2 regions of the Arthrobacter sp. CP30 genome follow, and region 2 is predicted to be linked to the other one. Evidence: predicted binding sites of a transcription regulator. Region 2 holds the regulator's gene; the other holds the start of a gene.
The links. Region 2 encodes HrcA, which represses chaperone genes, less so after heat shock. Its sites were predicted from a motif close to TTNGCACTCGNNNNNNNCGAGTGCNAA; they were not measured.

Region 1: a site for HrcA is predicted at 17,964-17,990, ahead of groES (co-chaperone GroES). Genes of this name have one in related genera too.

The regions. Positions count from the first base shown of each region.
Region 1 covers NZ_JBQEMM010000005.1:84,656-107,107, reverse strand. Annotated here, with positions in the region: gene ACTIMO_RS08795 (DUF3817 domain-containing protein) at 1-30, opposite strand, end outside; gene ACTIMO_RS08790 (SURF1 family protein) at 23-961, opposite strand; gene ACTIMO_RS08785 (ABC transporter transmembrane domain-containing protein) at 1,093-2,814, shown strand; gene ACTIMO_RS08780 (ABC transporter ATP-binding protein) at 2,807-4,552, shown strand; gene ACTIMO_RS08775 (PTS sugar transporter subunit IIA) at 4,744-5,226, opposite strand; gene ACTIMO_RS08770 (glycerol-3-phosphate dehydrogenase/oxidase) at 5,329-7,053, opposite strand; gene ACTIMO_RS08765 (GuaB3 family IMP dehydrogenase-related protein) at 7,114-8,253, opposite strand; gene ACTIMO_RS08760 (FBP domain-containing protein) at 8,410-8,904, opposite strand; gene ACTIMO_RS08755 (LmeA family phospholipid-binding protein) at 9,473-10,132, shown strand; gene ACTIMO_RS08750 (ABC transporter ATP-binding protein) at 10,147-11,976, opposite strand; gene guaB (IMP dehydrogenase) at 12,022-13,638, opposite strand; gene ACTIMO_RS08740 (ribonuclease J) at 13,913-15,547, shown strand; gene groL (chaperonin GroEL) at 15,839-17,455, opposite strand; gene groES (co-chaperone GroES) at 17,528-17,824, opposite strand; gene ACTIMO_RS08725 (THUMP-like domain-containing protein) at 18,066-19,280, shown strand; gene ACTIMO_RS08720 (HAD family hydrolase) at 19,394-20,113, shown strand; gene ACTIMO_RS08715 (DUF503 domain-containing protein) at 20,120-20,413, opposite strand; gene ACTIMO_RS08710 (LacI family DNA-binding transcriptional regulator) at 20,438-21,454, opposite strand; gene ACTIMO_RS08705 (hypothetical protein) at 21,936-22,268, shown strand; gene ybaK (Cys-tRNA(Pro) deacylase) at 22,288-22,452, shown strand, end outside.
Region 2 covers NZ_JBQEMM010000008.1:63,418-73,001, forward strand. Annotated here, with positions in the region: gene lepA (translation elongation factor 4) at 54-1,907, shown strand; gene hemW (radical SAM family heme chaperone HemW) at 1,935-3,164, shown strand; gene ACTIMO_RS11750 (DUF4870 domain-containing protein) at 3,261-3,677, opposite strand; gene ACTIMO_RS11755 (DUF3097 family protein) at 3,757-4,608, opposite strand; gene hrcA (heat-inducible transcriptional repressor HrcA) at 4,784-5,797, shown strand; gene dnaJ (molecular chaperone DnaJ) at 5,875-7,005, shown strand; gene ACTIMO_RS11770 (16S rRNA (uracil(1498)-N(3))-methyltransferase) at 7,008-7,775, shown strand; gene ACTIMO_RS11775 (GerMN domain-containing protein) at 7,831-8,820, opposite strand; gene ACTIMO_RS11780 (PhoH family protein) at 9,266-9,584, shown strand, end outside.

The DNA.
Region 1 (22,452 bases), on a different contig from region 2:
TGCGGAGGAGTTGCGGGCTGGTTCAGTCACGGTGGGCACCGCTTTCGTGAGGAGTGGTGGTTCTGGTGGCGTCGAAGCTCTCGGAACTGCCGCCGGGGCTGCCCTCGGTGAGGGCGCCATGGGCCTCCTCGGCGGCGTCCGCCGCATCCTCGAGCATGCGGCGGTGGTCGTCGGCGACGAGCCGCCACCACAGGAAGAAGGCGAATCCGGCGAAGACGAACCATTCGATCGCGTAGAAGATGTTGAGCCAGTTGAGGGGGGTCTCCTGGGGCTGCGGGCCGACGACGACACGGGCCATGTCCGCGGCGAACGGGACCGCCGCGCCGCCCACCGACACGTCGGAGGCGACGACGAAGGCCGAGTAGGTCCGGACGTCCCAGAGATTCGCGAGCTCCGCCGTGGACAGCGTGGGAACCTCTCCCTCGACGGGTCGCTCCACCTCGGGCGCCTCGGGTGGGAGCAGCCGGCCGACGACGGAGGCAGGTCCCTCCTGCTCCGGCAGCGCCGAGGCGTCACCGTCCTCCTGCACCCAGCCGAGCACGACGGGTATGACCGCAGCCCCTGCTGCCGCGGCGTCGCCGGAGGCGGTATCACCGGAGGCGGACTCCGCGGGCGAGGCAGCTGCGTCGGATGCGCCCGCAGCCGGCGTCACGGCGAATCCCTGCACCACCCAGGAGCCTTCGTCGCCCTCGAGGAGCCTGTTCCGGACGAGGACCTGCGTACCGGGCAGGAACTCGCCGTCGAGCGAGACCATCTGGTCAGCGGCCGTGGCGTAGAGCGGGGTGAGCGGCTGGAGCACGTCCGTGAGAGGGCGGACCTGCTCGGTGGTGCTCGGTGCGGGCGGCGGCTCCTCGCGGGAGGAGGTGAACTGCCACTGGCTGAGGAGCACGAAGACCGAGGCGATCGCCATCGCGAGGATCAGCATGAGGATCCATCGAGGCTTGAGCGCGGTCTTCAACACCCCTCCACGGTACTTCGTACCTCTGTAGAACAGCGAATGACGATGAGGAGGATCACTGCCGGCACAGCGACCCGAAAACTGATTGGGAAATCCCTATCGCTTCGTGCGGACGCGGTCTAGGATGGATCCTCGTGCGTGCTTTTCCCTATCCCCTGACCTCCGAGCCGGACCTGCGCTCCCCCGCGCGCTACCTGATCTGGCTGGGCGGCTTCCAGAAGGCGACGCTCGCCGCGGGGATCCTCCTCGGCACCGTCTGGATGGCATCGCAGGCCGTGATGCCCTTCGTCCTCGGCAGGGCGATCGACGACGGCGTGATCGGCGGGGACGCAGGCGCGCTCCTCGGGTGGGCAGCAGCACTGCTCGGGCTCATGGTGGTGCAGGCGGTCTCGGACACCGCGACCCACCGGGCCGGCGTCAGCAACTGGATGCAGGCGGCCTTCCGGTCCGTCCGCCTGGTCGGCCACAAGATCGCCCGGACCGGGGACGCCCTGCCCACCGCACTCTCGACGGGCGAGGTGGTCTCGACGGCGGCCTCGGACGCCTTCCGGCTCGGTGAGGTCTACGAGGTCCTGACCCGCCTGGCCGGGGCGGCCGCCGCCTGGGTGGTGGTGACCGTCCTGATCTGGCAGACCTCCGCCGTCCTCGGCGTCGTGGTGCTGATCGGCGTCCCGGTGTGCTGCGCGCTGCTGCTGTTCGTGGTGAAACCCATGCAGGCGCGGCAACGTGAGCAGCGCGAGGCCTCGGGCAGGATGACGGCGGTCGGCGCGGACACCGTGGCCGGTCTCCGCGTGCTGCGCGGGATCGGCGGGGAGCACATCTTCGTCGACCGCTACCGCGTGAAATCGGCCGCGACCCGCGACTCCGGTATCCGGGTGGCACACTCCCTCGCCGACCTCGAGGCCTCGCAGGTCTTCATCGCCGGGGCCTTCAGCGTCGTCTTCACCTGGGTCGGCGCGTCCCTGGTGCTCTCCGGTGACATCACGCCGGGCGAACTCGTGGCCCTCTACGGCTTCTCGATCTTCCTCATGACCCCCGTCCGCGCAGCGGCGGACTCCGTGGCCCGCTTCATCCGCGCCCATGTCGGCGCGCGCAAGATCATCGCCGTGCTGTCCGTGGACGCCAACGTCTCGGAGAGCGCGACCACCGTCCCGGCGCCCCCGCCCGGGTCCGTCCTCGTCGACGAGCGCTCCGGCGTCGTCCTCGAGCCCGGCCTGCTCACCGCCGTCGTCTCCCGCGAGCCCGCCGAGTCCACCGACGCCGTCACGCGCCTCGGCCGCTTCGAGGACGCCGTCCTCGAGGAGGCCACCGTGCGCTGGGGCGCCGCCGACCTGCGGCGCGTCCCGCTCGCCGACATCCGTGCGCGTGTCGTCGTCAGCGAAGCGAGCCCCCACCTGTTCAGCGGTCCGCTCCGTGCCCAGCTCGACCCGCGCGGCACGCACGACGACGGTGCGGTCCTCGCCGCCCTCGAGGCGGCGAGCGCGCTGGACATCCTCGACGGGCTGGAGGGCGGGCTGGACCACGAGGTCACGGAGCGTGGCAGGGGCTTCTCGGGTGGTCAGCGCCAGCGCCTCGTCCTTGCACGCGCCTATCTCACCGAAGCGGAGAACCTGGTGCTGGTGGAGCCGACCAGCGCGGTGGATGCCCACACCGAGCAGCGCATCGCCGCGCGCCTCGCCGGCGCACGCCGGAGCGAGGGCCGGACCACCGTGGTGGTGACGGCGAGCCCCCTGGTGCTGCGGACGATGGACCGCGTCCTGTTCATGGAGGACGGGCGCGTCACGGACCGGGGGACGCACAAGGAGCTCATGACCCGCAACGACGAGTACAGGAACGTGGTGATCCGCAGTGAGTAGCACCGCGAAACTCCCGGCCGCCGTACCCCGGACGGTGCGGGACGAGGCGGCGCGCCTCATCCGGCACCACCGGAAGGGACTCGGGTCCGTGATCGCCCTGTACGTCGGGTCGGCCGTCGCGGGCCTCGCCGGGCCCCTGCTGCTCGGTATCCTCATCGACGCCCTCGCTGCGGGGACGACGTCGGGCTTCGTCGCGGCCGTCTCGCTCGGCATGCTCGGGTTCCTCGCCGTCCAGTCCGTCCTCCGCCGCTTCGCCGTCCGCTCGGGCATGGTCTTCGGGGAGCGTGTCTTCGCGGAGCTGCGCGAGGACTTCCTGCGGGACGTCACCGCCCTTCCGCTCTCCACCGTCGAGAAAGCGGGGACGGGCGATCTCGTGGCCCGCACCACCAACGACATCGACGCCGTGTCCCACACGGTGCGCTTCGGCGTACCGCAGGTCGTCGTGTCCGTCATGACGATCGTCCTGACCCTCGGCGCCGCCGTCGTCACCTCGCCCGTGCTGTCCCTCGCCCTCCTCGTCGGGCTGCCGCTGCTCTGGCCGGCGACACGCTGGTACCTCAGGCGCAGCGCGGCCGGCTACATGCGTGAGCGCGAGACGTACGCCGTGGTGAACGGCAGCATCACCGAGACCATCGAGGGCGCGCGCACCGTGGACGCGCTGAGCCTCGGGGGCCTGCGCCGCAAGGACCTCGACGACGCCCTCGGCTCGAGCTTCCGGGCCGAGCGCTACACGCTGTGGCTGCGCTCCGTGCTCTTCCCCGCCGCCGACATCGCCTTCTGGCTGCCCGCCGCGGCGGTGCTGCTGTGGGGCGGCTGGCTCGCCGGTCAGGGCCTCGTGACCCCGGGCGCGGTGGCAGCCGTCGCGCTCTTCGCGGTGCGGCTCATCGACCCCGTGGACCTGCTCATCATGTGGACCGACGAGATCCAGGTGGGTGCTGCCTCGCTGGCGCGGATCGTCGGCATCAAGGACGTCGAGCCGGACCGCCGGGCGACGACGGCGGAGCCTGCCGACGAGGACATCGTGGTCTCGGGTGCCAGCTACGCCTACCGCCCCGGCCACGATGTCCTGCACGCGGTGGACCTGACCCTGGTGCGCGGGGAGCGCCTGGCCGTCGTCGGACCGTCGGGGGCCGGGAAGTCGACGCTGGGACGCCTGATCGCGGGGATCCACCCGCCGACATCGGGCTCGGTCACCGTGGGCGGCGTGCCGCTCGTGGACCGGCCGCTCGACGACCTGCGGCGCGAGGTGGCACTCGTGACGCAGGAGCACCACGTCTTCGTGGGCTCCGTGTCCGACAACGTGCGGCTCGGGCGCGCGGACGCCGGCGACGGCGAGATCGAGGACGCGCTGCGCAGCGTCGGGGCGCTGGACTGGGTCAAGCAGCTCCCGGAGGGCGTGGAGACCGAGGTGGGTTCCGGTGCCTACGAGCTCGCTCCGGCCCAGGCGCAGGAACTCGCCCTGGCCCGGCTGATCCTCGCCGATCCGCACACGCTGGTCCTGGACGAGGCGACGTCGCTGATCGATCCGCAGGCCGCCCGTGATCTGGAGCGCTCGCTGAACGCGGTTCTGGAGGGCCGCACTGTCGTCGCGATCGCCCACCGGCTGCACACCGCGCACGACGCCGACCGCGTGGCCGTGGTGGAGGAGGGCCGCATCGCGGAGCTCGGCTCGCACGACGAACTGCTGGCGCTCGGTGGGGCGTACGCCTCGCTCTGGAACTCCTGGCGGAGCGAGTAGGCGGAGCATGTCGGTGGAGCATGTCGGTGGAGCACTGAGGCGGGACCCCCGCAGCCGCGGCCCCGTCCTCCCGCCGGGCCGGGCCGTCGTTCCCGGGTTCTGAGGCAGGTCCGGCGCGTCGGTACAGGACACGCCGCGTCGGAGGACCGGAGGAGCCGGATGGCGCGAACGAAGGGACGCCCGCCGGGGCCCTAGTGGTCGAAGAACACCAGCGAGGAGTTGATGAGCTCCGCGATGACCTCGGCGTCGTGCGCGCGACGCAGTGACTCGCGGAAGTTCTCCTTGAAGAGGCTGCGCGCGATCGTCGCGAGGACCTCCAGGTGCTCCGAGAAGGACTGCGCGGGGGTGGCCATGAGGAGCACGAGGGTGGCGGGCCCGTCCACCGCGCCGAAGTCCAGGCTGTGGCCGAAGCGCGTGACCCCGACGGCGATCGACGTCTGGTTCACGTATTCGCTGCGCGCGTGGGGCAGGCCGACGCCGCCGGGCAGGCCCGTCGCCATCTGGTGCTCGCGGGAGTTCACCTGGTCGAGGAAGGCCTGCAGGTCCGAGATGCGCCCGGCCGCATGCAGGCGGCTCGCGAGCTGAGCTGCCGCGTCCTCCTTGGAGGCCGCCTCCATCTCGAGGATCACGAGGTCCGGTGTGGTCAGCAGGGCGTCGTGCAGCCCGGAGGACAGGTCGCTCACTGTGTGCCTTTCGAAGGTCCCGCGGCCGCGGCCACCGGGTGCCCGGTCGCTGCGCGCCGGTGAGGAGCGCTCGTCGCGGCCCGCCCGGCTCTCCTAGCTTAGCGGGACGATATCGTGCACACCCATGCGTGCACTGTCCGCCGAGACGTCGTCGGGCTGCTCCTGGCTGAGCCGCTCCGCATCCACCCGCGCGCGGTAGTGCGTGACCTCGCGCTCGGCCTGCTGCTCGCTCCAGCCGAGGATCGGCGCCATGAGTTCGGCCACGACGGGAGCCGCGGACACGCCGCGGTCCCAGGACTCGATGGAGATCCTGGTGCGTCGGGTGAGGACGTCGTCGACATGCCGGGCACCCTCGTGGGTGACGGCGAAGACGACCTCCGCGCGGAGGTAGTCGTCCGCGCCGGGCAGCGGCCGGCCGAGCGAGGGGTCCTCGCGGATGAGGTCCAGCACCTCCGTGGCCTGCGTGCCGAAGCGCTGCAGGAGGTGTTCGACGCGCGCGACGTGCACTCCGGCGTCGTCGGCCAGCCTGGCCCGCATGTTCCAGGCCGCCCGGTAGCCCTCGGCGCCCAGCAGCGGGACGGTCTCGGTGCAGCTCTCGGGCACCTTCTCGTCGAGAGCACGGGTCGCCTCGTCCACGGCGTCCTTCGCCATGACCCGGTACGTGGTCCACTTGCCGCCGGCGACGACGACGAGCCCCGGCACGGGGTGTGCGACGACGTGTTCGCGGGACAGTTTCGCGGTGGAATCGTTTTCACCCGCGAGGAGCGGCCGCAGCCCGGCGTACACACCCTCGACGTCCTCGCGCGTCAGGGGCCGCTTGAGGACCTTGTTGACGTGCTCCAGCACGTAGTCGATGTCCTTCGAGGTGGCTGCCGGGTGTGCCTTGTCCAGGTCCCAGTCGGTGTCCGTGGTGCCGATGATCCAGTGGCGTCCCCAGGGGATGACGAAGAGCACGGACTTCTCGGTGCGGAGGATCAGGCCCACCGTGGACTGGAAGCGGTCGCGGGGTACCACGAGGTGGATGCCCTTGGACGCCCTGACCTTCATCTGGCCGCGATCGGTGACCATCGCCTGGGTCTCGTCCGTCCAGACCCCGGTCGCGTTCACGACCTGCTTGGCGCGGATCTCGAACACGTCCCCGCTCTCCTGGTCCTTGACCCGGGCCCCGACCACGCGCTCGCCCTCGCGGAGGAAGTCGACGACGCTGACGCGGTTCGCGGCCCGGGCACCGTAGTGCTGCGCCGTGCGCACCATGTTGACCACGTAGCGGGCGTCGTCGACCTGGGCGTCGTAGTACCTGATGGAGCCCACCATGGCGTCGTCCTTGAGGCTGGGAGCGGCGCGGAGCGTGCCCTTCCGGCTCAGGTGCTTGTGGAAGGGGACACCGCGCGAGTTGCCGCCGGTCATGCTCATGGCGTCGTACAGGGCGATCCCCGCGCCAACGTAGGGACGCTCGACGAAGCGCTTGGTCAATGGGTAGAGGAACGGGACGGGCTTGACGAGGTGCGGCGCGATGCGCTGGATCAGCAGTCCGCGTTCCTTCAGCGCCTCCTGGACGAGCGCGAAATCGAGCATCTCCAGATAGCGCAGCCCGCCGTGGATCAGCTTCGAGGAGCGCGACGACGTTCCCGACGCCCAGTCGCGGGCCTCGACGATTCCGGTGGAGAGTCCACGCGTGACGGCGTCGAGCGCGGCACCGACGCCCACCACTCCTCCGCCGACGATCAGGAGGTCGAGTTCCCTGCCCGGCTCCGTCGTGTCCCTGAGCGCCCTCAGCGCGTCGTCGCGGTCCTGCGGACTGAGTGCACCGGATGCCATGGCCATACCCTTCGTCGGGAGGTTGTGAGCCCCTGGGGAGCTACGGCAACTGTAATCCCATCAGTCGTTGGAGACATAGGGCGAGAGGACCACTTCCACCCGCTGGAACTCCTTCAGGTCCGAATAGCCGGTGGTGGCCATCGCCCGGCGCAGCGCACCGATCAGGTTCGAGGTCCCGTCCGTGTGGTGCGAGGGACCCCACAGCACCTCCTTGAGCGGTCCGACGGTGCCGATGGCGACCCTGTCGCCACGCGGCAGTTCGTGGTGGTGCGCCTCCTGGCCCCAGTGCCAGCCCTGCCCGGGCGCCTCCTCGGCCCGGGCGAGCGCGGACCCGAGCATGACGGCGTCGGCCCCCATGGCGATCGCCTTCACGATGTCGCCGCTGACGCCCATCCCGCCGTCGGCGATGACGTGCACGTACCGACCGCCGGACTCGTCCAGGTAGTCGCGGCGGGCGCCGGCGACGTCGGAGATGGCGGACGCGAGCGGCGAGTGGATCCCGAGCGCGCGGCGCGTGGTGGTGGTGGCACCGCCGCCGAAGCCGACGAGGACGCCCGCGGCGCCGGTTCGCATGAGGTGCAGCGCGGGCGTGTAGCCGGCTGCGCCGCCGACGATCACGGGGACATCGAGCTCGTAGATGAACTTCTTGAGGTCCAGCGGCTGCTCGTTCTTAGAGACGTGCTCGGCGGACACCGTGGTGCCGCGGATGACGAAGATGTCCACGCCCGCGGCGAGGACGGTCTTGTAGAACTGCTGGGTGCGCTGCGGGGTGAGCGATCCCGCGACCGTCACGCCGGCCTCGCGGATCTCGGCCAGGCGGCTGGTGATGAGCTCGGCGCGGATCGGTGCCTCGTAGAGCTCCTGCATGCGCAGCGTCGTGGCGGGGCTGAAGTCCCCGGCACTCAGCCCGGCGATCTCGTCCAGCACCGGCTGCGGATCCTCGTACCGGGTCCACAGTCCTTCGAGGTTCAGGACACCGAGGCCGCCGAGTCGACCCAGGGCGATGGCCGTGGCCGGGGACATCACCGAGTCCATCGGCGCCGCGATGACGGGCATCTCGAACTGGTAGGCGTCGATCTGCCAGCCGACCGAGACGTCGAGGGGGTCCCTGGTCCGGCGGGAGGGCACCACCGCCACGTCGTCCAGCGAATATGCCCTGCGTCCGCGCTTGCTTCGGCCGATCTCGATCTCGTAAGTCACTGCTCTAGGTTAGCCCAGCACGCGTACCGTCCCGGCGGCGTCGACGCTCCGTGACGCCGCCGGGACGGCCTGACGCCGGTGTCCCGGCGGCGTGACCAGGCGGGTCCGGCCGACCAGGTCGGAGGTCCCGCCCCAGGGCCGGGACCTCCGACCGGACTACTGCCGCCGCACGCGGTCCAGGAACTGCGCGGTTCGGTCCTGGAGTCCGGCGATCTGGCGGCGCACGACGACGGCGGGGTCCGGGTGGATCTCGCTCGCGGGAGGCTGCCGGCGGACGTTCGAGGAACAGACGAAGTCCGCGCAGATCAGGGTCCCGACGCTGTTGCCGTCGCGCCCGGACTGGCCGGCACGGCGGGCGACCCAGAGGAGGACATCCTCCTTCGAGTACACGTCGCGGCACAGCTCGCAGAGCACCGAGCGGTTCTTCCGCGCCCCGCCTTCGGGGGCGCGCAGGAGGATGCCCGCGAGCCCACGGTCGGTCGGCAGCACCAGGTAGCCGCGCAACGGCATCTTCTCGTCACGCCAGCCGAGGACGTCGAGCCCGTCCCAGTCGAGGGTGGCGAGGTTCCTGGGCGGCGTGAGCTTGGCGGCCTCGGACCGCGTGGCGTTGATGAAGGAGGAACGGATGGCGGAGCTGGAGACAGGAAGCATGGATGAACACCTTTGCAGAGGAGGATCGAGGGGATGCGCGCTCTGCCGGCTCCGGGCACGGGGGACCGCGTCGAGGGGTCCCGTGGGAGGAACCGCCGCGAGGCGGGCGGTCCTGCGGTGTCAGCCGTGTGGGATGTCCGCTGCATGCTGGTGGGCCGGCGACGGCAGGGGCGCACAGCAGCCCCTTCGGGCCACCCCGCTCACCGTGGCGCTCCGGGCCTTCGAGGTCCCCAGCATGCTCAACCGTCCTTGTTCCGCGACCATCGTTCGGTGATCGTCCTGCCCGGCTATCCTCTCCGGAGCCGCGGACGCAGCGCAAAGCCGCCCCGCCGTCGTGATCAGCCCCCCGTCGTCGTCGACCCTGGACCGCCCATGACCACCGGACCGGCGCAGCCGGCGCGTCGCCCGTCCCGCCCGTCCCCACCGGTCCGCCGGTCCGGGCCGCCCGGCGCGGCCCCGACGGTCGGCCGCGTGCCTCGATCCCGCCCCCCCCTGGCCAGGGACCTGCAGGGCCCGTTGCGCCGGGCGGCGTTTCGCCCTCCCCCACCGGACACGCCAGACTGGCCTCATGACATGGACACGCGCCCGGGACTGGCTGATCGGCGCGGCCGGGATGGTGGTGCTCGTCCTCATCGCGGGCAGCATCCTCTGGTGGATCGTCAGTGAGCCGGCCGACGCCGGATCGGCCGGGCCCGTCCCGTCCGAGCCGTCGTCGTCATCCCCGGACGGCGGTGCCGGCGCCCCTGCGCCGCCCGCGGACCTGTCCGACGACGAGGTGTGGTTCGGGGACCTCCGGCTCGACGCGGGTACCGTGCTCGCCTCGAGCTCGATGCTGACGGACGTGCGCGCCGTCGGCCGTGACGTGGTGACGGGCCCGGACGGCCTGGTCGTCGCGGCCGACCTGGGCGGCGGTGCGGAGGTGCGCCCGGCGGAGGACGGTCAGGCTACCGTGGTCCGCACCGTCGAGGCACTCGGCCGCGACCTGCGGGTCACCGCGACCGGCACCGTCGACGTCGAGGACGGCCGCCTCGTCCTCGAGCCACGTTCCATCGACGTCGGGGGGCCGGACTTCCTCTCCGGCGCGATCGCAACGATCGTCCGCAACTCCGTGTCCCTCGAGCACGAGATCGAGGGACTGCCGGAGGGTCTCGTCCTCGAGGACGTCGTGGTGCGCGACGACGGGTTCCGCGCTGCGCTCATCGGTGAGGACGTCCTCCTCCGGCCGTGACGCGGCGCTGCCTGCTAGTCCTCGGGGAGCTGGCTCTCGAACATCCGGAAGTACCGTCCGCGGAGCGCCACCAGTTCCCGGTGCGTGCCGGATTCGACGACCCGCCCGTCCTCGAGCATGTGCACGATATCTGCCTTCTCGATCGTCGCCAGGCGATGGCTGATGGCGATGATGGTGCGGCTCCGGTCGGCGAACAGGCGGGTGAAGATGCGGTGCTCGGCGAGGGCGTCGATGGCCGACGTCGGCTCGTCCATGACGACGAACGGCGCGTCGCGGTAGAAGTTGCGGGCCATCGCGAGACGCTGCCACTGGCCGCCCGAGAGACCGCTGCCCTTCCGGCCGCGCGGGTCCTCCATCCAGTTGCTCACGTAGTTCTCGAAGCCGTTGGGCATCTTCTCGATGAACTCCATCGCCTCGGCGTCCCGCGCGGCGCGGCGCACCCGCTCGTCGTCCCGCGGGCGGTGCACGTCGCCGAAGTAGATGTTGTTCTCGGCGGTGGCGAACTCGTACCGCAGGAAGTCCTGCGACATCACCGCCAGGTGCTGGTGCCAGTCTTCGATCCCGATGTCCCGGAGGTCGCGTCCGTCGAGCAGCACCTCGCCCTTGCTGGGCTGGTAGAGGCCCGCGAGGACACGGATCAGCGTGGACTTCCCCGCCCCGTTCTCCCCCACGATCGCGACGTGCGTCCCACGCTCGAAGGACATCGAGACGCCCCTGAGCACCTCGGCCTCGCCGCCCGCGTAGGTGAAGTGGATGTCCCTGAGCTCGACGGCGGACGGAGCCGCCTCCAGGCGCCCCGTCGCCGAGGTGGACAGCGGGAAGTCCATGAACTGCTCGTAGTCCTTGAGGTTCGCGAGGTCCTCGTCGATGGAGCTCAGCGAGGACACAAGGTTGTTCGCGGTGCTCAGGGCCCGGCTGACGATCTGCTGCACGTAGAGGAACTGGCCCACGGGCTGCGCGCGGGCGATGATCTGCCCCACGATCCACACCAGGGCGAGGAGTTCCGCGCCGTACTGCAGTGCATCGGCGAGGAGCTGCTTGGGGATGTAGCGCTTCTGGAAGTCGAGCCGCCGTTTCTCGTCGGCGTCCCGCAGCGTCGAGCGCAGCCCCATCAGGTAGCGGACGATCCCATACAGGCGCATCTCGGCGATGTGCTGCGGCTTCATGAGGTTGTTCTCGATCATGCGCCGCTGGCGGCGCGAATCCACCTGCGTGTTCCAGTGCGCCATCTGCTCGCGCGAGAGGCGGAACTGCAGGTACACGCTGGGGATGATGGCGACGAGGACGATCAGCGCGATCCACCAGCTCACGAGCAGGAGCGCCCCGATCGCGAGGACCACGGACGCCAGCTGGGTGAAGATTGCCGCGATGCGGTCGAGGACCCGCGCGTAGGAGTCGGAGAAACGTCGCGCCCGGTCGTAGAGGTCCACCGTCTCCTTGTCGTCGTACCGCCAGAATTCGAGGGCGAGGAACCGCTCGTACATGCGGTCACCGACGATCGCACCGACGCGGAAGCTGAGGACCTGCTGGATGTAGCGGTCCACGCTCGTGAAGGCGCCCCACAGGAGCCCGAGGACGGCGGTGACGATCACGTAGGTGATGGCCGCCCGGCCGGCGTCGGGCTCACCCGCATAGGCGGCCGCGAGGGCCGTCGTCGTGAGTGAGGCGAAGTAGGTGGTCACGAGCGGCAGCACCGCGGAGATCAGGGAGCCGGCGACCTTCATCGCCACGGCGCCCGGCGACGCCTTCGCGCTGACGGCGAGGACCTGCCCCACAGCGCGCGCGTAAGGCCCAAGGCGGAGCTTGCGGCGGGCGATGGCCTCGGGCTGCGGCAGTCCGCTCATACGGCATCAGCCCCCTCGGCGAGGGGGCTGATGCCGGGGGCTGCGCTACTTGGAACCGTAGTTGGGTGCCTCCACCGTCATCTGGATGTCATGCGGGTGGGACTCCTTGAGCCCGGCCGCCGTGATGCGGACGAACTTGCCCTTCGCCTTCAGCTCCGGGATGGTGCGCGCACCGGTGTAGAACATGGTCTGGCGGAGGCCGCCGACGAGCTGGTAGGCCACGGACGCCAGCGGACCGCGGTAGGCCACACGCCCCTCGATGCCCTCCGGGATGAGCTTGTCGTCACCCGTGACATCCGCCTGGAAGTAGCGGTCCTTCGAGTAGGACGTGTTCTTGCCGCGCGTCTGCATGGCCCCGAGCGAGCCCATCCCGCGGTAGGTCTTGAACTGCTTGCCGTTCACGAAGATCAGCTCACCCGGCGCCTCGGCGGATCCCGCCAGGAGCGAGCCGAGCATCACGGTGTCCGCGCCGGCCACGATGGCCTTGCCGATGTCTCCCGAGTACTGGAGCCCGCCGTCCGCGATGACCGGGACCCCGGCGGGGATGGCCGCCTTGGCCGACTCGTAGATGGCGGTGACCTGGGGCACACCGACTCCGGCGACCACGCGCGTGGTGCAGATGGAACCCGGGCCCACGCCGACCTTGATGCCGTCCGCCCCCGCGTCGATGAGCGCCTGGGCACCCTCGCGCGTCGCCGCCTGGCCGCCGATGATGTCGACGTGCGCCGCCGACGGCTCGGCCTTCAGGCGGGAGATCATCTCGAGCACACCCGCGCTGTGACCGTTGGCGGTATCGACGAACAAGGCGTCGACGCCCGCCTCGACGAGGGTCATGGCCCGCTCCCAGCCGTCGCCGAAGAACCCGATGGCGGCCCCCACCCGGAGGCGTCCGTCGTCGTCCTTCGTGGACAGGGGGTACTGCTCAGCCTTCGTGAAGTCCTTCACGGTGATGAGGCCCCGGAGGATGCCTTCGCCGTCGACCAGCGGGAGCTTCTCGATCTTGTTCTTCGCCAGGAGGTTGATCGCGTCGTCACCGCTGATGCCCACGTGCCCGGTGACGAGCGGCATCTTCGTCATGACGTCGTGCACGCGGGTGGTCGGGAAGTCCCGCTCGAGCACGAAGCGCGTGTCCCGGTTGGTGACGATCCCGAGCAGGTGCCCGGCGTCGTCGACGACGGGCAGGCCCGAGACACGGTAGTGGCCGCAGAGCTCGTCCAGTTCCTGCAGGGTGGCAGCGGGACCGATGGTCAGCGGGTTGGTGATCATGCCGGACTCGCTGCGCTTCACGCGGTCCACCTGGTCCGCCTGGTCCTGGATGGACAGGTTGCGGTGGATGACGCCGAGGCCGCCCTGCCGCGCCATGGCGACGGCCATGCGGGACTCGGTGACGGTGTCCATGGCGGAGGAGAGCAAGGGCGTCCGCACCGTGATGCGCTTCGAGATGCGCGAGGAGGTATCGGCCTCGGAAGGGATGACGTCGGTGTGGCCGGGGAGGAGGAGCACGTCGTCGTACGTCAGGCCGATGAATCCGAAGGGGTCGTGGGTCTGGTTCTGGCCGGACTGCTCGCTCACTGCTGCGCCTCTTTCGGTGTCGCCCGATGGGAGTGGGGTGGGGCCTTCGGCGCTGACGCCGGCGGGCTCTGCCAGTCTAGAACGGTTCATCGGGGTGCCCTATTCCGGTGACAGCGCTCACGTCACCGGCCGGGCGAGCCGCCCGGCCGGACCTGATCCGCCGATGCGGCACCGGACGTCGTACCCTAGAAGGAGTATCCGCCCGGCTCGACCGGGACCACTTCAGGGATCTGCCGGGTTGGCCGGCCTCGACGACACACGTCCGGCGGCCTCTCCCCTGCCCCCGCCACCACTGAGAGAAACCTAATCTGTGAATAAACGACCTGCCGCACTGACAGCACCACGGGACCTGGCCAAGGGAGCCATGCGCATTGTCGCCCTGGGTGGGATCGGTGAGATCGGTAGAAACATGACCGTGTTCGAGTTCGACGGCAAACTGCTGATCGTCGACTGCGGAGTCCTGTTCCCCGAGGAGCACCAGCCCGGCATCAATGTCATCCTCCCGGACTTCTCCTACATCCGGGACCGGCTCGACGACGTCGTGGCCGTCGTCCTGACGCACGGGCACGAGGACCACATCGGCGGTGTCCCGTATCTCCTCAAGGAGCGCGCGGACATCCCCCTGGTCGGCTCGCGCCTCACGCTGGCCTTCATCGAGGCGAAGCTCAAGGAGCACCGCATCACCCCGAAGACCGTCCAGGTCAAGGAGGGTGACCGCCGGACCATGGGCGGTTTCGACCTCGAGTTCGTCGCGGTCAACCACTCCATCCCCGACAGCCTCGCCGTCGCCATCCGCACCGCCGCCGGCATGGTGCTGCACACGGGTGACTTCAAGATGGACCAGTTCCCGCTCGACCGCCGCATCACGGACCTGGGCGCGTTCGCCCGCCTCGGCGCCGAGGGCGTGGACCTGTTCCTGACGGACTCCACCAACGCGGACGTCCCGGGCTTCACGACGTCGGAGAAGGACCTCGGCCCGGCCATCGACGCCGTGTTCCGCACCGCCCCGCGCCGCATCATCGTCTCGAGCTTCGCGAGCCACATCCACCGCATCCAGCAGATCATCGACACCGCGCACCGCCACCGCCGCAAGGTGGCGTTCGTGGGACGCTCGATGGTCCGCAACATGACCATCGCGGCGGACCTCGGCTACCTCAACATCCCGCAGGGCCTGCTCGTGGACTTCAAGAAGCTCGAGCGCAGCGACGACCACAAGGTGGTGCTGATCTGCACCGGTTCGCAGGGCGAGCCGATGGCCGCGCTGTCCCGCATGGCCAACAAGGACCACGCCATCCGGATCAGCGAGGGTGACACCGTCCTGCTCGCGAGCTCGCTCATCCCGGGCAACGAGAACGCGATCTACGGCATCATCAACGCCCTCACCGAGATCGGCGCCAACGTGGTCCACAAGGGCAACGCCAAGGTGCACGTCTCCGGCCACGCCAGCGCCGGCGAGCTCGCCTACTGCTACAACATCGTCAAGCCGCGCAACGTCATGCCGGTCCACGGCGAGTGGCGCCACCTCCGCGCGAACTCGGAGATCGCCGTCGCGACCGGCGTCGATCCCCGCAACGTGGTCATCGCCCAGGACGGCGTGACCGTCGACCTCGCGCGCGGCCGCGCCACGCTCTCCGGCAAGGTCGACGCCGGCCTCGTGTTCGTCGACGGCGACAGCGTCGGCGGCATCACCGAGGAGGACCTCGTGGAGCGCCGTCGCCTCGCCGAGGAGGGCGTGGTCACGGTCCTCGCCATCATCGACCCGGACAACGGGGAGATGGTCGAGTCGCCCGAGTTCTTCACGAAGGGCTTCTCCTGCTCCGACGAGGACCTCGACAAGGCCGGAGCCGCCGTCGAGAAGGCACTGCGCGACGCCGCGTCCAACCGCCAGGGCGGCCGCCGGCAGGACCCCGAGGACATCATCGAACGGGCCACGGCCAACTGGATGCGCCGGTTCTACAACCGCCAGCCGGTCGTCACGGCGATCGTGGTCGACGCCTGATCCCACGGCTCCGGGCCCGACGCCCGCAGCGCCCGAAGCCCCGGCACTCGAAGGAGTGGCCGGGGCTTCGTCGTCCGTCGTCGGGACGTCGTCGCCCGGATCCCCCTGCGGGCTGTGCGGAGTGGGAGTGTTCGACCCTGCCGCTTGTCGCGGGATCCTGCCTGGGCTCGATGCGCCGGGCAGGGCATCCGGGGTGACCGCGCGGAAGAGGCCACACGCAGCAGCACCCCGGCTCGATGAGCCGGGGTGCTGCTGGACGTGCCGGGAGCGTGTGCCGTTCAGGCAGGCGTCCTAGTGCGAGTGGCCGTGGCCCTCGTCGCCCTCGGACTCCTCGGGCTTCTCGACCACGAGCGTCTCGGTGGTCAGCACCAGCGCCGCGATGGAGGCCGCGTTGCGCAGTGCGGAGCGCGTCACCTTCACGGGATCGATGATGCCCGCGTCCACGAGGTTCTCGTACTCGCCGGTCGCGGCGTTGAAGCCGTGACCCACCTCGAGATCGGAGACCTTGGAGACGACGACGTAGCCCTCGTGTCCGGCGTTCTCCGCGATCCAGCGCAGCGGCTGCGCGAGGGCACGGCGCACGAGGCCGATCGCCGTAGCGGCGTCGCCCTCGAGTGCGAGGACGGCGGGGTCGGTGTCGAGCGCCTTGCCGGCGTGGACCAGTGCGGATCCACCACCGGCGACGATGCCCTCCTCGAGAGCGGCACGCGTGGAGGACACGGCGTCCTCGATGCGGTGCTTCTTCTCCTTGAGCTCCACCTCGGTGGCAGCGCCGACCTTGATCACGCCGATACCGCCGGCGAGCTTGGCGAGGCGCTCCTGGAGCTTCTCGCGGTCCCAGTCGGAATCGGTGCGCTCGACCTCGGCGCGGATCTGCGCCACGCGGTCGGCGACGTCGGACTCGCTGCCGGTGCCGTCCACGATCGTGGTGGCGTCCTTGGTGACGGTGATCCGGCGGGCGGAGCCGAGGACCTCGAGACCCACCTGGTCGAGCTTGAGGCCGAGATCGGGCGAGACGACCTGCGCACCCGTGAGGGTCGCGATGTCCTGCATCATGGCCTTGCGACGGTCACCGAAGCCGGGAGCCTTGACGGCGACGACGTTCAGGGTGCCGCGGATCTTGTTGACCACCAGGGTGGACAGGGCCTCGCCCTCGATGTCCTCGGCGATGATGAACAGCGGCTTGCCGGCCTGCAGGGCCTTCTCCAGCAGCGGCAGGAACTCCTGCAGCGAGGAGATCTTCCCGGAGTTGATGAGGATGAGCGCGTCCTCGAGGACGGCTTCCTGGCGCTCCGCGTCGGTCACGAAGTACGGGGAGAGGTATCCCTTGTCGAACTGCATGCCTTCGGTGAGGACCAGCTCCGTGACGGTCGAGGAGGACTCCTCGATGGTGATGACGCCGTCCTTGCCGACCTTCTCGAAGGCCTCGGCAAGGAGGTCTCCGACCTCGGTGCTCTGGGCGGAGATGGACGCGACATTGGCGGTCTGCTGACCGACGACCTCGCGTGCGTTCTCCAGCAGGCGCTTGGCGACGGCCTCGACCGACACCTCGATGCCGTGCTTGAGCTGTCCGGGAGCCGCGCCGGCGGCCACGTTGCGGAGGCCCTCCTTGACGAGTGCCTGTGCGAGGACGGTCGCGGTGGTGGTGCCGTCACCGGCGACGTCGTTGGTCTTGGTGGCCACCTCCTTGGCCAGCTGCGCGCCGAGGTTCTCGTAGGGGTCGTCGAGTTCGATTTCGCGGGCGATCGTGACGCCGTCGTTCGTGATGGTGGGGGCGCCCCACTTCTTGTCCAGCACGACGTTGCGTCCGCGGGGGCCCAGCGTCACCTTGACGGTGTTCGCGAGCTTGTCCACGCCGGCCTCGAGGGCACGGCGGGCGGCGTCGTTGAATTCCAACTGCTTTGCCATTGTTGATTCCTTTCAGGCTTGTGCAGCGAGAAAAACCCCGGCCACTGCGGGCCGGGGCTTCTCAAGGGGTTACTACTTGACGACGACTGCGAGGACGTCGCGGGCGGAGAGCACCAGGTACTCCTGGCCGCCGTGCTTGACCTCGGTTCCGCCGTACTTCGAGTAGATGACGATGTCGCCCTCGGCGACGTCGACGGGGACGCGGTTGCCGTTGTCGTCGACACGACCCGGTCCGACTGCCACGACCTCGCCCTCCTGGGGCTTCTCCTTGGCCGTGTCCGGGATGACGAGGCCGGAAGCAGTGGTCTGCTCGGCTTCGAGGGGGCGGACAACGATGCGATCCTCAAGGGGCTTAATAGAGACCGACACTCGGGCTCTCCTTTGCGTTCGATACCAATGGATTGGGGCCGTCGGGATGGGCGTGAACCGTCGTCGCGGTGCCGGCGAACGCTTCCCTCGGGATTAGCACCCACAGGGAGTGAGTGCCAACTCTGACTGTATGCAAGGGCTGGCACTCGGTCAAGGCGAGTGCCAAATGTCGACGGTCCGACGATGCGATGGCGCAGGCGGCCGGACCCGGTCCGACGGCTGCGTCGCCTAGGCTGGCACCATGGCTTCGGACAACATCGCGGACATCCTGACCCCCGAGGGCTGGGAGCTGCTGAACTCGCTCGGGCCCTACACCGAGGCCGACAGCCTCCGTCTCACCGAGCAGCTGCGGAAGGCCGGCCACGCTCCCGGCGTGGTCGCCGCCGCCCTGACGCAGTCGCGCCTGCGGGCCAGGGCCTCGGCGAAGTTCGGGCCGTTCGCCGACCACATGGTGTTCACCACCGCCGGGCTCGAGCAGGCCACACGCCTAAGCGTCGCCGCACAACATGCACGGCGCTTCGTCGACGCCGGACTCGTTAAGGTGGCGGACCTCGGCTGCGGGCTGGGGGCCGACAGCATGGCGCTGGCCACCCTCGACCGCGAGGTCACCGCCGTCGAGCTCGACGAGACCACGGCGGCCGCGGCCACCATGAACCTGATGCCGTTCCCCAACGCCCGCGTCGTGAACGCCGACGCCGCCTTCGTCGACACCGCCGGGTACGACGGCGTGTGGCTGGATCCGGCGCGGAGGACGACGACGACGTCGGGCACGTCCCGCCTCTTCGATCCCGAGGCGTTCTCCCCCCCGCTCTCCTTCGTCCAGCAGCTCGCCGACAGCGGCATGCCCGTCGGCGTGAAGATGGGCCCCGGCATGCCGCACGAATCGGTCCCCGGGACGTGCGAGGCGCAATGGGTCTCCGTGGACGGCGATGTCACGGAGGTGGCGCTCTGGTTCAACGCGCTCCGCCGGCCGGGCGTCCGGCGCGCAGCGCTCCTGCTCGGGGCCCGGGGAGCGGCGGAAATGGTGTCGGAGGCATCCTTCGGGGACGGCCCGACGGCGGCGGTCGGGGAACCCGCGGGCTACCTCTACGAGCCCGACGGCGCCGTCATCCGCGCCGAGCTGGTGGCGGACCTCGCACAGCAGCTGGGCGGGCACCTGCTGGACCCGATGATCGCCTACATCTGCGCGCCCATGCTCACGGACACGCCCTTCGCTCGGGCCTACCGCGTCCTCGAGGTCCGCCCCTACAACGTGAAGGCGCTGAAGGCGTGGGTCCGGTCCGAGGGCATCGGCGTGCTGGACATCAAGAAACGGGGGACCTCCGTCACCCCGGAGGAAGTCCGGAAACAGCTCCTGACCGGGTCCGGCAAGGGCCGCAGGAAGGCGACCCTCGTCCTGACGCGGATCGGCGAGGACCGGGTGGTCATCGTCGTCGAGCCGGTCCCCGCCCCTTGACCGAGCCACACATCCGGGACGACCGCAACCCGGCGGCGCCCTTCCCGCGGGCACGCCGGGCTTCCTAGACTCGTGGGCAACCAGGACGGGCGACGGAGGGACGGAGCACAGGCATGACGGACAGTGCCAGCAGCACGGACGACCGGCCGACACGGCACGGGGTCCTCTTCGACGTGGACGGAACGCTCGTCGACTCCAACTACCAGCACACGATGGCGTGGTGGCAGGCCTTCCGCCGCTTCGGCCACGACCTGCCGATGGCGGAGATCCACCGTGCGATCGGCATGGGCGGGGACAAGCTCGTGGCCCACCTGCTGGGCGACGATCGCGACACCGAGCAGGACGGCGAGCTCGATGCCACGCGCTCCGCGGTGTTCTCGACCTTCTGGCCCGGGCTCCGGAGCTTCGAGGGCGCGGGCGAGCTGCTGCGGCGCTGCGCCGACGAGGGCCTCACCGTGGTCCTCGCCTCCTCCGCCTCGCACCAGGAGCTGGCCGTCTCGCGCGGGATCATCGGCGCGGACGAGGCCATCAGCGCCGCGACGAGTTCGGGAGACGCCGAGAACAGCAAACCCGATCCGGACATCCTCCAGGCAGCGCTGACGGCGGGCGGACTGGACGCCGCGAACACGGTGTTCGTCGGGGATTCCGTCTGGGACGTGCTGGCGGCCTCGGAACCGGGCATCCCGACCGTCGGGCTCGCCTCCGGCGGCACGAGCGCGGCCGAGCTCCGCGAGGCAGGGGCCGTCGAGGTGCACAAGGACATCCGGGCGCTCCTGACCGCGTTCGACGACGGTGCGCTGCACCGGCTCGCAGCGGCCGGCGCGAAGCCGTGAGCGCGCCTAGTCCTCGCTGTCGAGCAGTCGCCGCCGAGCACTGAGCAGCTCGATCTCCGGACGGGACGCGACGTGCCGCTCCACGCGGTCCAGCACGTCCACCACATGCTGCCGGTCGCCGCTGACCAGTCCGACGCCCACGATCACCCGCCGGTGCAGGTCCTGGTGGCCCACCTCGGCGGCGGACACCTCGAAGGAGCGCCGGAGGTCCGCGACGATCGGCCGCACCACGGACCGCTTGCCCTTGAGGGAATGCACGTCACCCAGCAGGATGTCGAACTCGATGGACCCGATCCACATGCTGATGCTCCTGACCTGCGGCTACTAGGCGGAATCGCGCCAGACGACGGCGGTGTCCAGGACCTGCACCGCACTGGGCAGGCCCCGGATCTGCGCGAGGACGAGCTCGGCCGCGGTGCTGCCCAGCAGGTCAGCGGGCTGCCGGACCGTCGAGAGCTGCGGGCGGGTCCGCAGCGCCCAACTGCTGTCGTCGAACCCCACGATCCCGACGTCGTCGGGCACCTTCCGCCCCGACTCCTGCAGCGCCGTCATGGCCCCCGCGGCAACGGCATCGGACGCGGCGAACACGCCGTCGATCTCCGGGCACCGGCGCAGCAGTTCCTGCATCCCCTGAAGCCCCGCGGCGTAGGTGTAGAGCGGGTACTCCACCACGAGCGACGGATCGAAGCGCGAACCCATCGCCTCGCGGAAGCCGGCGAAGCGGTCCTGTCCGGAATCGCGGTCCATCGCACTGGCGATCATCCCGATGCGCCTGCGGCCCGTCGCCACGAGCCGCTCGGTGATGGACCGCGCGGCCGCGGAGTTGTCGATGGCGACGTAGGGGAGGTCCGGGGTCCCGGGTGGGTGGCCGACGAACGCAGCCGGTACCCCGATGTCGCGGACGGCGGACGCGATGGGATCCGAGGCGCGCGCGGACACGATGACGGCGCCGTCCACGAGCCCGCCCCGCAGGTAGTCGGCCACGCGGCGGCTGTCGCGGTCGGAGTCGATGATGAGTGAGACCAGCTGGTAGTCCGCCCTCGAGAGCACCTCGTTGGCCCCGAGCAGGATCGAGCCGATGTTGGGATCCTCGAACAAGAGCGAGTGGGGTTCGTGGATGATCAGCGCGATGGCGCGGGACTCCTGCGTGACGAGATTCCGGGCGGCCGAGTTGCGCACGTAGCCGACGCTCGCGATCGCCTCCTCGACGGCGATCCGCGCCTCGTCGGACACATAGCGCTCGCCGTTGACGACGCGGGAGACGGTCCCTCTGGAGAGCCCGGCCGCGGTCGCGACATCGTTGATGGTCGCCCGGCGGTTCCGGGTGCGGGGCGGGGGCATACGTGTACTTTAGCCGAGCCCCCGGGGCCGCCGGCGTGGAACAGGCGTAGGGTGGGGAGCAGTTGTCTAGAAGAAGGCGGCTGACCTCGGTTCTTCTCGTTGGTCGCCGATCCTCGGATCGCGTGCCGGTCAGTAGAGCACCATCCCCGATCGGGGGCGTGCACCATGAACGACCAGGAAGCCCTTCTTCCACAGCCACCCGCAGGCTGCCGTTCCAGCCGTCCTGCGGATCCGTCCGTTCGCCGTCCAGGCGTGAGCCGCACGGCCCTGCCGTGCCCGCCCGGCATCGTCGACCCAGTGCTCCGCACCCGGATCCGCACCCCCTCCTGACGCGGTGGACGCCCATCGTGGCACTCCTCCCGCACCTCCCGCTCCGGGCCCTGCACGTCACTCCCCCCTGCCTCGGCCCCTGCGAGCGATTCCACCCCCGCCGGCCCATCCCTTCCCGGCACCTGTACGCCATACTGCAAAGGACCACCCCATGACGCAGCACATCCCCACCTTCCTGCAGGACTGCACCGCCGTCACCGCCGACGGTTCCCTCGTCCCCGCCGATGAGCTCGAGGGACTGTACCTGTACTGGTGCTCGACCCGCACCGACACTCCCCTGACGACCGAGGACCTCATCACGGCCCTCGTCGCGCAGGAGGGCGTGGAACGCCTGCGGCACAACGGTGTGGACTGCGTCGAAGGACTCGTCCTCACGGGTGCTGTGATGGCAGAATTCATCCTCACCTGCCATTTCACGGGTGCGTGGGGCCAGCCCGATCTGTGGGACCTCACCGCGGCACGGGACGTCGCGACCGCCTCGTAGGACGTTCGAAGGAGACACCGTGGCCCGACGGACCGCCGGCCAGCGCAGCACCCCCGCGCTGGCCGCCCTCTCCGACGCCGGGATCGCCTTCACCGCTCATCCCTACCATCACGACGATGGCGTCTCGTCCTACGGCCTCGAAGCCGCCGAAGCGCTCGGCGTCGAGCCGTCCCGGGTCTTCAAG
Region 2 (9,584 bases):
GTGACCGCTCGCCCAGTACGCCGACCCCCGTCCCGTCGAAGTGAGGAACACACGTGTCACCCATGGCCCGCACCGCGCCGGTGCCTGCCGCCACCGATCCGGCGATCATCAGGAACTTCTGCATCATCGCCCACATCGATCACGGGAAGTCCACCCTGGCTGACCGCATGCTCCAGCTCACGGGTGCCGTCGAGCAGCGGGACATGAAGGCGCAGTACCTCGATCGCATGGACATCGAGCGCGAGCGCGGCATCACCATCAAGTCCCAGGCCGTTCGTCTCCCCTGGGAGGTCGACGGGACCGCCTACGCGCTGAACATGATCGACACCCCCGGGCACGTCGACTTCACCTACGAGGTCTCGCGGTCCCTCGCGGCATGTGAGGGGGCCGTCCTCCTCGTGGACGCCGCGCAGGGCATCGAGGCGCAGACCCTGGCGAACCTGTACCTCGCCATGGAGAACAACCTGACGATCATCCCGGTCCTGAACAAGATCGACCTCCCGGCAGCGCAGCCGGAGAAGTACGCGGCAGAGCTCGCGAGCCTCATCGGCGGCGAACCCGAGGACGTCATCATGGTGTCGGGCAAGACCGGCGTCGGCGTCGAGGCGCTGATGGACAAGATCGTGCGCGATCTCCCCGCGCCGACCGGAGACCCGAACGCACCGGCGCGCGCCATGATCTTCGACTCCGTGTACGACACCTACCGCGGCGTGGTCACCTACGTCCGGGTGGTCGACGGCAAGCTCAGCCCCCGTGAGCGCATCCAGATGATGTCGACGCGCGCGAGCCACGAACTGCTCGAGATCGGCGTGAGCTCGCCCGAGCCGAAGCCTTCCAAGGGCCTCGGTGTGGGCGAGGTGGGCTACCTCATCACCGGCGTGAAGGACGTGCGCCAGTCGAAGGTCGGTGACACCGTCACCAACCTGCAGAAGCCGGCCGCGGAGTCGCTCGGCGGCTACGAGGATCCGAAGCCCATGGTGTTCTCCGGGCTGTACCCGCTCGACGGCACCGACTACCCGGTGCTCCGCGACGCCCTCGCGAAGTTCACGCTGAACGACGCCGCCCTCGTCTACGAGCCCGAGACCTCGGCCGCGCTCGGGTTCGGCTTCCGTGTCGGCTTCCTCGGCCTGCTGCACCTCGAGATCACGCGGGAGCGCCTCGAACGCGAGTACAACCTGGACCTCATCTCCACGGCTCCGAACGTGGAGTACGAGGTCACGCTCGAGGACAAGCGGGTCCTGAAGGTGACCAACCCGAGCGAGTACCCGGTGGGGAAGATCGCCGAGGTCCGCGAGCCCATGGTGTCCGCGACCATCCTGGCGCCGTCGGAGTTCGTCGGCGCCATCATGGAGCTGTGCCAGCAGCGCCGCGGCGTGCTGGGCGGCATGGACTACCTGTCCGAGGACCGCGTCGAGATCAGGTACCGACTGCCCCTCGCGGAGATCGTCTTCGACTTCTTCGACCTGCTGAAGTCGAAGACCCGCGGCTACGGTTCGCTGGACTGGAAGGCCGACGGCGACCAGGTCTCGGACCTCGTCAAGGTGGACATCCTGCTGCAGGGCGAGCAGGTCGACGCCTTCAGCGCCATCACCCACCGCGACAAGGCGTATGCCTACGGCGTGATGATGACGGGGAAGCTGCGCGAACTGATCCCGCGCCAGCAGTTCGAGGTGCCCATCCAGGCTGCCATCGGCGCCCGCATCATCGCGCGCGAGAGTATCCGGGCCATCCGCAAGGACGTCCTCGCCAAGTGCTACGGCGGTGACATCACCCGCAAGCGCAAGCTCCTCGAGAAGCAGAAGGAGGGCAAGAAGCGCATGAAGATGGTGGGTCGCGTGGAGGTTCCCCAGGAGGCGTTCATCGCCGCACTGTCCTCGGACGAGTCGAAGGACAAAGCCAAGAAGTGACGTTCTACCCCTCGAAGGAGGTCAGGAGTGCCTAGCGCCCTGCCACTCGGCCTGCCCGCGCCGGCGGACGGGATCCTGCCGGCGGAGGCCGCCGTCGATGCCGGGGCTCGCGACTTCGGCCTCTACGTCCACATCCCCTTCTGCGCCGTGCGCTGCGGCTACTGCGACTTCAACACCTACACCGCCACCGAACTGGGTGGGGGAGCGTCGCAGGACGCGTATGCCGGCTCCGTCCTCGCCGAGCTGGACCTCGGAGCACGGGCGCTGGCGGCATCCGGCGTGCCGGCCCGTCCGATGTCCACCGTGTTCTTCGGCGGCGGGACGCCGACCCTGCTGCCCGCGGAGGATCTCGCCTCGATCCTCGGGGCCGCGACGGGTCGCTGGGGACTGGCGCCCGGTGCGGAGGTCACCACCGAGGCCAACCCGGACTCGGTGACGCCGGACTCCCTGCGCATCCTCCGTGACGCGGGCTTCACGCGTGTGTCCTTCGGCATGCAGTCCGCCGTCCCGCACGTCCTCGCGGTGCTCGACCGGACGCACGCGCCGGAACGCGTGCCGCAGGCCGTCCAGTGGGCCCGCGAGGCGGGCCTGGCGGTGAGCCTCGACCTCATCTACGGGACGCCCGGGGAGAGCCTGGACGACTGGCGGACCTCGCTGACGACGGCGCTGTCCTACGCGCCGGACCACATCTCCGCGTATGCGCTGATCATCGAGGAGGGCACCCGCCTCGCGTCGCAGATCCGTCGCGGGCACGTCCCACCCATCGACGACGACGACCACGCGGACAAGTACGCCCTTGCCGATGAGCTGCTGACGGCCGGGGGACTGCACTGGTACGAGGTGAGCAACTGGGCCAGGACGCCCGCCGACGCCTGCCGCCACAACCTTGCCTACTGGCGCGGGAACGACTGGTGGGGGGCCGGTCCCGGCGCGCACTCCCATGTCGGCGGGACGCGCTGGTGGAACGTCAAGCATCCGCGCGCCTATGCCGCCGCGCTGGAGGGCGGGTCGTCTCCCGCAGCCGGCCGCGAGATCCTCGGTGGCGAGGACCGCTACGTCGAGGACGTCATGCTGCGGGTGCGCCTGCGCGAGGGACTCCCGACGGCGGTCCTGACGGCGTCGGGCAGGAAGGCCGTGGCCGGTCTCATCGCCGATGGGCTGGTGGAGCCCGTCGAGGCCTTCGCGGGTCGCGTGGTCCTGACCTTCAGGGGACGCCTGCTGGCCGACGCCGTCGTGCGCCGACTGCTGCCCGACTGACACCGACGGAGCGCCGCCGCACACTGCCCCCGCACACCTCCGGAGGGTCGCCGGATCACCGCGGCGCAGGCGCCGGAGGTATACGGGCGGTCGTGCCTAGCGGATGAGCCGGAGGTTCAGGGCGTAGCGGTAGGGCCGTCCACGGTTCACCTGGATACCGGCGTTCACGGAGAAGATCGTGATGGCGACCCAGATGAGGGCGTTGACGACCGCGAAGATCCCGCCGATGTCCGGCACGAGGGACAGCAGCCAGGCCGTGAGGGCCAGGAGGGTCGGTGGGAGCGTGAAATTCAGCGCCTCCTTCGATTCCTGGGCGGTGAACGGGCCGCGGTCCTTGAAGATGAGGAAGATCAGCAGCGAGGGGATGAACCCGAGGATGCCGCCGAAGTGCGCGAGGGTGGCGAACTGCCGGTCCTCGGACGCCGTGAGCGGCAGCGCGTTGGCCGGAGTTCCCTCGAAGGCGGGGAGGGACGCGCTCTGTCCTTCGTGCTGATGGTCGGCGGTGTTGGACAACGGTATTCCTTTGCTGGCTCGCGGAATTCCTCCGCCGTGACTGTGCTCCAAGGATACGGGCTGGCCGCCGCGGATCGCTTCAGGCCGTGCCCGGTGGAACGGTCAGGAAATCGATGACCTCCTCGACGCGACCGAGCAGCGAGGGCTCCAGGTCCGCGTAGCTCCCGACGCCTCCGAGGATGCGCTTCCACCCCTGGGCGACAGCGGCCTGGTCCTGGTACGGCCAGCCGAGCCCTGCGAGGATGCCCGTCTTCCAGTCCTGACCGCGCGGCACCACGGGCCAGGCCGTCCGCCCGAGGACGGCCGGCTTCACCGCCTGCCAGACGTCCACGTAGGGGTGGCCGACGATCAGCACGTGGTCACGTGCTCCGGGTACGGTCATCGCCTGCTGCGCGATCCGTGATTCCTTCGTGCCGGGCAGGAGGTGGTCGACGAGGATCCCGAGGCGGCGGGTCGGCCCGGGCCCGAACGCGCGGATCGCGCCCTCGAGATCATCGACTCCGTGGAGCGGTTCGACGACGATCCCCTCCAGCCGCAGGTCGTCACCCCACACCTTCTCCACGAGTTCGGCGTCGTGCTGGCCCTCCACCCAGATCCGGCTCGCGCGGGCGGTCCGGGCGCGCGCCCCCACGACGCGGACACTCCCCGACGCCGTTCGGGTGCGTGCCGCGGTCGTCACCGGGCGCGGGGCGACCAGCTGCACCGGAGCGCCGTCGAGCAGGAAGCCGTGTCCCAGCCTGAACGTCCGGTGCCTGCCCCGGCGGTCCTCGAGCACCATGACGTGCAGTCCGCCGGACTTCTCCACGCGCACCACAGCGCCCACGAATCCGCTCTGGACGTCCTCGAGGACCATGTCCCGCTCGACCGGGACCTCCGGGAGGGCGACGCGTCGCGGAGCCGAGATGTCCTGTGCTCCCCAGCCGTGATCCATCCCGAACACCCTTCCGACGAGGGCTCCGGCGGTATGCCGCGGCCCGGGTGGCCAATGCTAACAATCGCCCGCGACGTACTAGACTTGGCACTTGGGTGTGTCGAGTGCTAACCGCTCGGAACCACCCTGACCGCGTGCTCGTGAGGTAGGGACAGACCCGGAGGTGACTTGAGGAGTGAGTGAACCGCGACGCCTGGAAGTGCTCCGGGCCATCGTCGAGGACTACGTCCACTCGAGGGAGCCCGTCGGCTCCAAGGCGCTCGTCGACCGCCACCGGCTCGGGGTGTCCTCGGCCACCATCCGCAACGACATGGCGGTGCTCGAGGAGGAGGGGCTGATCGCCGCACCGCACACGAGCTCCGGCCGGATCCCCACGGACAAGGGCTACCGCCTCTTCGTGGACCGCATCTCGGAGGTGAAGCCCCTCTCCGGCCCGGAGAAGAAGGCCATCCAGACGCTGCTCGAGGGTGCAGAGGACGTCGACGACGTCATGGACCGGACGGTGCGGCTGCTCGCGCAGCTGACGAACCAGGTCGCCGTCGTCCAGTTCCCCCGCGTGGGAGGGGCATCGGTACGCCACATCGAGTTCGTCCTGCTCGCTCCTCAGCAGATCCTGGTGGTGCTGATCGCGACGAGCGGGACGGTCCAGCAGCGGATGGTCCGGACGCCGACGGACATCCAGGAGAGCGAACTCGCCGAGCTCAAGCAGAGGATCCTGTCCGCGGTCTCCGGGGTCAGGCTCACGAACCTCCCCGCGGAGCTCGGCTCCGCGCTCGCCCAGTTGCCGGCCGGCCTCCGCACGCACGGGGGTACGATCGTCAGGGCGCTCGAGCAGCTTGCCGGGCTCGGCCGCGAGGACCGGATCCTGCTCGCGGGGACGGCCAACCTCGCACGGTCCACCGGCGACTTCCCGTTGAGCATCGGCCCGATCCTCGAAGCACTCGAGGAGCAGGTGGTCATGCTGCGGCTCCTCTCCGAGATGGAGTACGACGCACGCGGAATCTCGGTGCGGATCGGCAGCGAGAACCCCTACGGTGGCCTCTCGGGGGCGTCGGTGGTGGCGACCGGCTACGGACCGGACGCCGGAGCGAAGCTCGGTGTCCTCGGACCCACCCGCATGGACTACCCGACCACGATGGCCGCCGTGCGCGCCGTCGCCCGCTACCTCTCGAGGATCCTCGAGGAGTAGCGGGGCCCCGCAGGATTCCCACCGGCCCGGCCGGTGAGCAGACGACAGTTGTCTCCAACAGGAAGTGATGTGCAGGAGTGAGTAATCACTATGAGGTCCTCGGTGTGGCGCAGGGCGCGACCGGGGAGGAAATCAAGAAGGCCTACCGCAAGCTGGCCCGCAAGCTCCACCCGGACGTCAACCCGGGCGATGGTGCGGCCGAGGAGTTCAAGCTCGTCACCCGCGCCTACGAGGTGCTCTCCGACCCGCAGAAGCGTCGCGTCTACGACACGACCGGGAACGAGAACGGGACGGACACCGGCTACGGCTCGGGCTACTCCGGCTCCGGGTTCGCCTTCCAGGACATCTTCGAGACGTTCTTCGGGGGGAGCGGCCAGCAGGGCGGCGCACCGTCCCGCACACGCCGGGGGCAGGACGCGCTGATCAATGTACGGATCGATCTGAAGGACGCCGTCTTCGGCACCAACAAGAAGATCGAGGTGGACACCGCCGAGGTGTGTCCCACCTGTGACGGCTCCTGCTGCCAGCCCGGTACCTCGCCGCGCACCTGTGACATCTGCGGTGGCTCCGGACAGGTCCAGCGGGCCGTCCGGTCCATCCTCGGCCAGGTCATGACCAGCGCGCCGTGCGGTACGTGCCAGGGTTACGGCACCGTCATCACGAGCCCCTGCCACGAATGCAGCGGCGAGGGACGCATCCGTGCCCGCCGGACCCTGACCATCAAGGTCCCCGCAGGCGTGAGCACCGGCACCCGCATCCAGCTGGGCGGCCAGGGCGAGGCCGGGATCGCCGGTGGGCCCCAGGGCGATCTCTATGTGGAGATCCGGGTCAACGCCGATTCCACCTTCCTGCGCGACGGCGACGACCTCCACGTGACGCTCAGTGTCCCCATGACGGCGGCGGCGCTCGGTACCTCCGTCCACCTGGACACCTTCGACGGCGACCAGGAGCTGATGATCAAGCCGGGCACGCAGTCCGGGGAGATCCTGACCCTGCGGGGGCTCGGCGTCACGCACCTGCGCAACCAGGGCAGGGGAGACCTCCGCGTCCACCTCAACGTCGAGACGCCGCGCAACGTCGACCACCAGCAGGAGGAACTCCTCCGGAAGCTCGCCGAGCTCCGGAACGAGGAGTACACCGACGGTCAGCTGGCGAGCAACGGCTCCGGCGTGTTCGCCCGTCTGCGGGAGCGGCTCGGGAACCGCTGACCATGACGCGTCCGCTGTTCTTCGCGCCGGGCACCGAGGTCCGTTCCGCCTGCCCTGGGGGCCCCTTCGTCCTCGGGGGAGACGAGGGACGCCATGCCGCCACGGTGCGTCGACTCGGCCAGGGCGAGAGGATCGATGTCTCGGACTCGACGGGGTACCGCCTGACCGGTGTCATCGTGGCCGTCGGAGCAGGGACGGTCGAGCTCACCGTCGAGACTGCCGGGCAGGACCCCGCACCCCTGCACCGCCTCGTCCTCGTCCAGGCCCTGGCGAAGGCCGGCCGCGACGAACAGGCGGTGGAGGCGGCGACAGAACTCGGGGTCGACGCGGTGGTGCCGTGGCATGCCGAGCGGAGCATCGTGCGCTGGCGCGGCGAGAAGGCGGAGAAGGGCCGGCAGAAGTGGCTGTCCCTCGTGAATGCGGCGTCGAAGCAGTCGCGGCGCTCGTTCGTCCCCGACGTCCTGCCCGTCATGGACACCGCCGGGCTCATCGCCTGGGCCGCCGCGGTCGACCACGTCATCGTGCTGCACGAGGACGCCCACGCCTCGCTGTCCGATCACCTCGACGTGCTCCGCAGCACCGGCGGACTCGACGGGCCGTCGACCACGGCCGTCGTCGTCGGACCCGAGGGTGGGATCGGCGACGCGGAACTCGGGAAGCTGCGGTCCGCGGGCGCCGAGAGCGCGCGGCTGGGGCCGCACGTGCTCCGGTCATCGTCCGCCGGTCCGGCGGCGCTCGTCCTGCTGAACCACCTGCTGGGGCGCTGGTAGTCGCTCGGTCACCTGCCCGGGCGCTGGTACCCGCGCGGCACCGTCACAGATCCGGTCAGCGGACCACGACGGACTTCGAGTCCTCAGCAACGCCCTCGCCGGTTCCTGCCGAGACCGTGATGTCGTAGCTCCCCGGAGGCAGGCCGACAGCGAAGGAGTAGGCGCCCGGCGCGCCGTCGGCGGGCACGATCTCGACCACGCCGTCCAGGAACAGGTCCGTGCCGCCGGCAGAGCCCTCGGTCCTGCGGTCGATGCGCCAGACCACGGAGTCGTCTCCCGCCGGTCCCAGCCCATGGACGGTGAAGCTCTCCCTGCCGAGTTCGACGCCCTGCTGCGGGTCGATGATCCACACCGGAGCGAGGACGCCGGTGTCCCTGGTCAGTTGTCCGCCAAGGTCCACCGATCCGAAGGCACGGTAGTCGGCGGTCCCGTCGACCAGCACCACGACCGAGCTGGCCTCACCGCCCGTGATGAGACCGCCGTCCGACGCTGCCGCCGTCGCCGTGAACACGAGTTGCTGCAGTGCCAGCCGGGCATCCTCCTCGTCGAGGCGCTGCGACAGCGCGTCGGAGGAGATGTCGAGGGTGATGACGTTCCTCGTCGAGACGGAGGAACTGATGCTCGAGGCGGGATCCCAGGGGGAGGTGTAGTCGGGGTCCAGGGGTTCGCCCTCGGTCATGATCCGCACGGCCTCGGAGATGGGATCACCGCTCGATGCCGCAGGGGAGGGCAGGAACTCCCGGAACAGCCTGTCCGACCCGGTCACATCACCCAGCCAGTAGACCGGCACGAGCGGCCGTGAGGTCGCCGCCGGCCCCGCAGCGGCCCCCTGCGATTTCAGGGCTTCCTCGGACGGGGTGCCGCTGACGGTCCCCGGACCGGAGGCCTCGATCGGCCGGGCGAGATCCGTCCTCGCGGCACTGCCCTCGAACACGTCGAGATTCGGGAGGAGGAAGACACTGCTCGCCACGAGGACGCCGCCGGAGACGAGCAGGATCCCGCGGAGGCCGAGCCTGCTCTGCCGGAGGGGGTCCTGGCTGTTCATGCTGGCCCCTTTCCGTCAGGCGCTTGAAGGGCGCGATGGGTCGATCGGTACGAGATTCTCGGGTGACGAGCGGGCACGGAGGGTGCTCTCGCCAGGCCGGCCACGGAACGGGTTACCCCTGCCGAACCTGCATCAGCTTGGCACAGCCCGAACGGCGGCCCGGCAGGAATACGAGGGGTGTGGAGGACTGAAACCGGATCGATACGAAGCCGTTGCCGATTCGCGACGGGAACCGGCTGGGTCGGCAGCCCTCGGGATGCATCGGGAGCCCTGGTGCCCCCGGAGCATCGGCCCCTGCTGCGCCGTGCCTATGACGTACGATTAAGTTCTCTGTCCCAGGCCGAACCGGTTCGCCGTGAACGGGTGGACACAGCCGCGGCACGCAGGGTACGGAGCCAGGACGACAACGCGAACGAGGGGCGATCGAAGGCCGCACGGCCGAGCTATGAGCGAATCTTCAACAGGGATCAACGTGGCAGGACTTGATACGAGGACCGTCTACTTCGACTCGACGGAGCAGATGGTGCAGGCACTGGGCTCCAATGACGAGGCCCTCCGCCTGATCGAGGAGTCCTTCCCCGGCGTCGGCCTCCAGGCCAGGGGCAACGAGCTCACCATCTCCGGACCGTCTGCCGACGTGCTGCGCACCGAGCGCCTCGTCAGCGAGATCCGCACCATGGCGAGCAACAACGCGACCGTCTCCCCGCAGGTGCTCGAGCAGCTCGTGACGATGCTCAAGACGCAGAGCGCCGCACGCCCCTCGG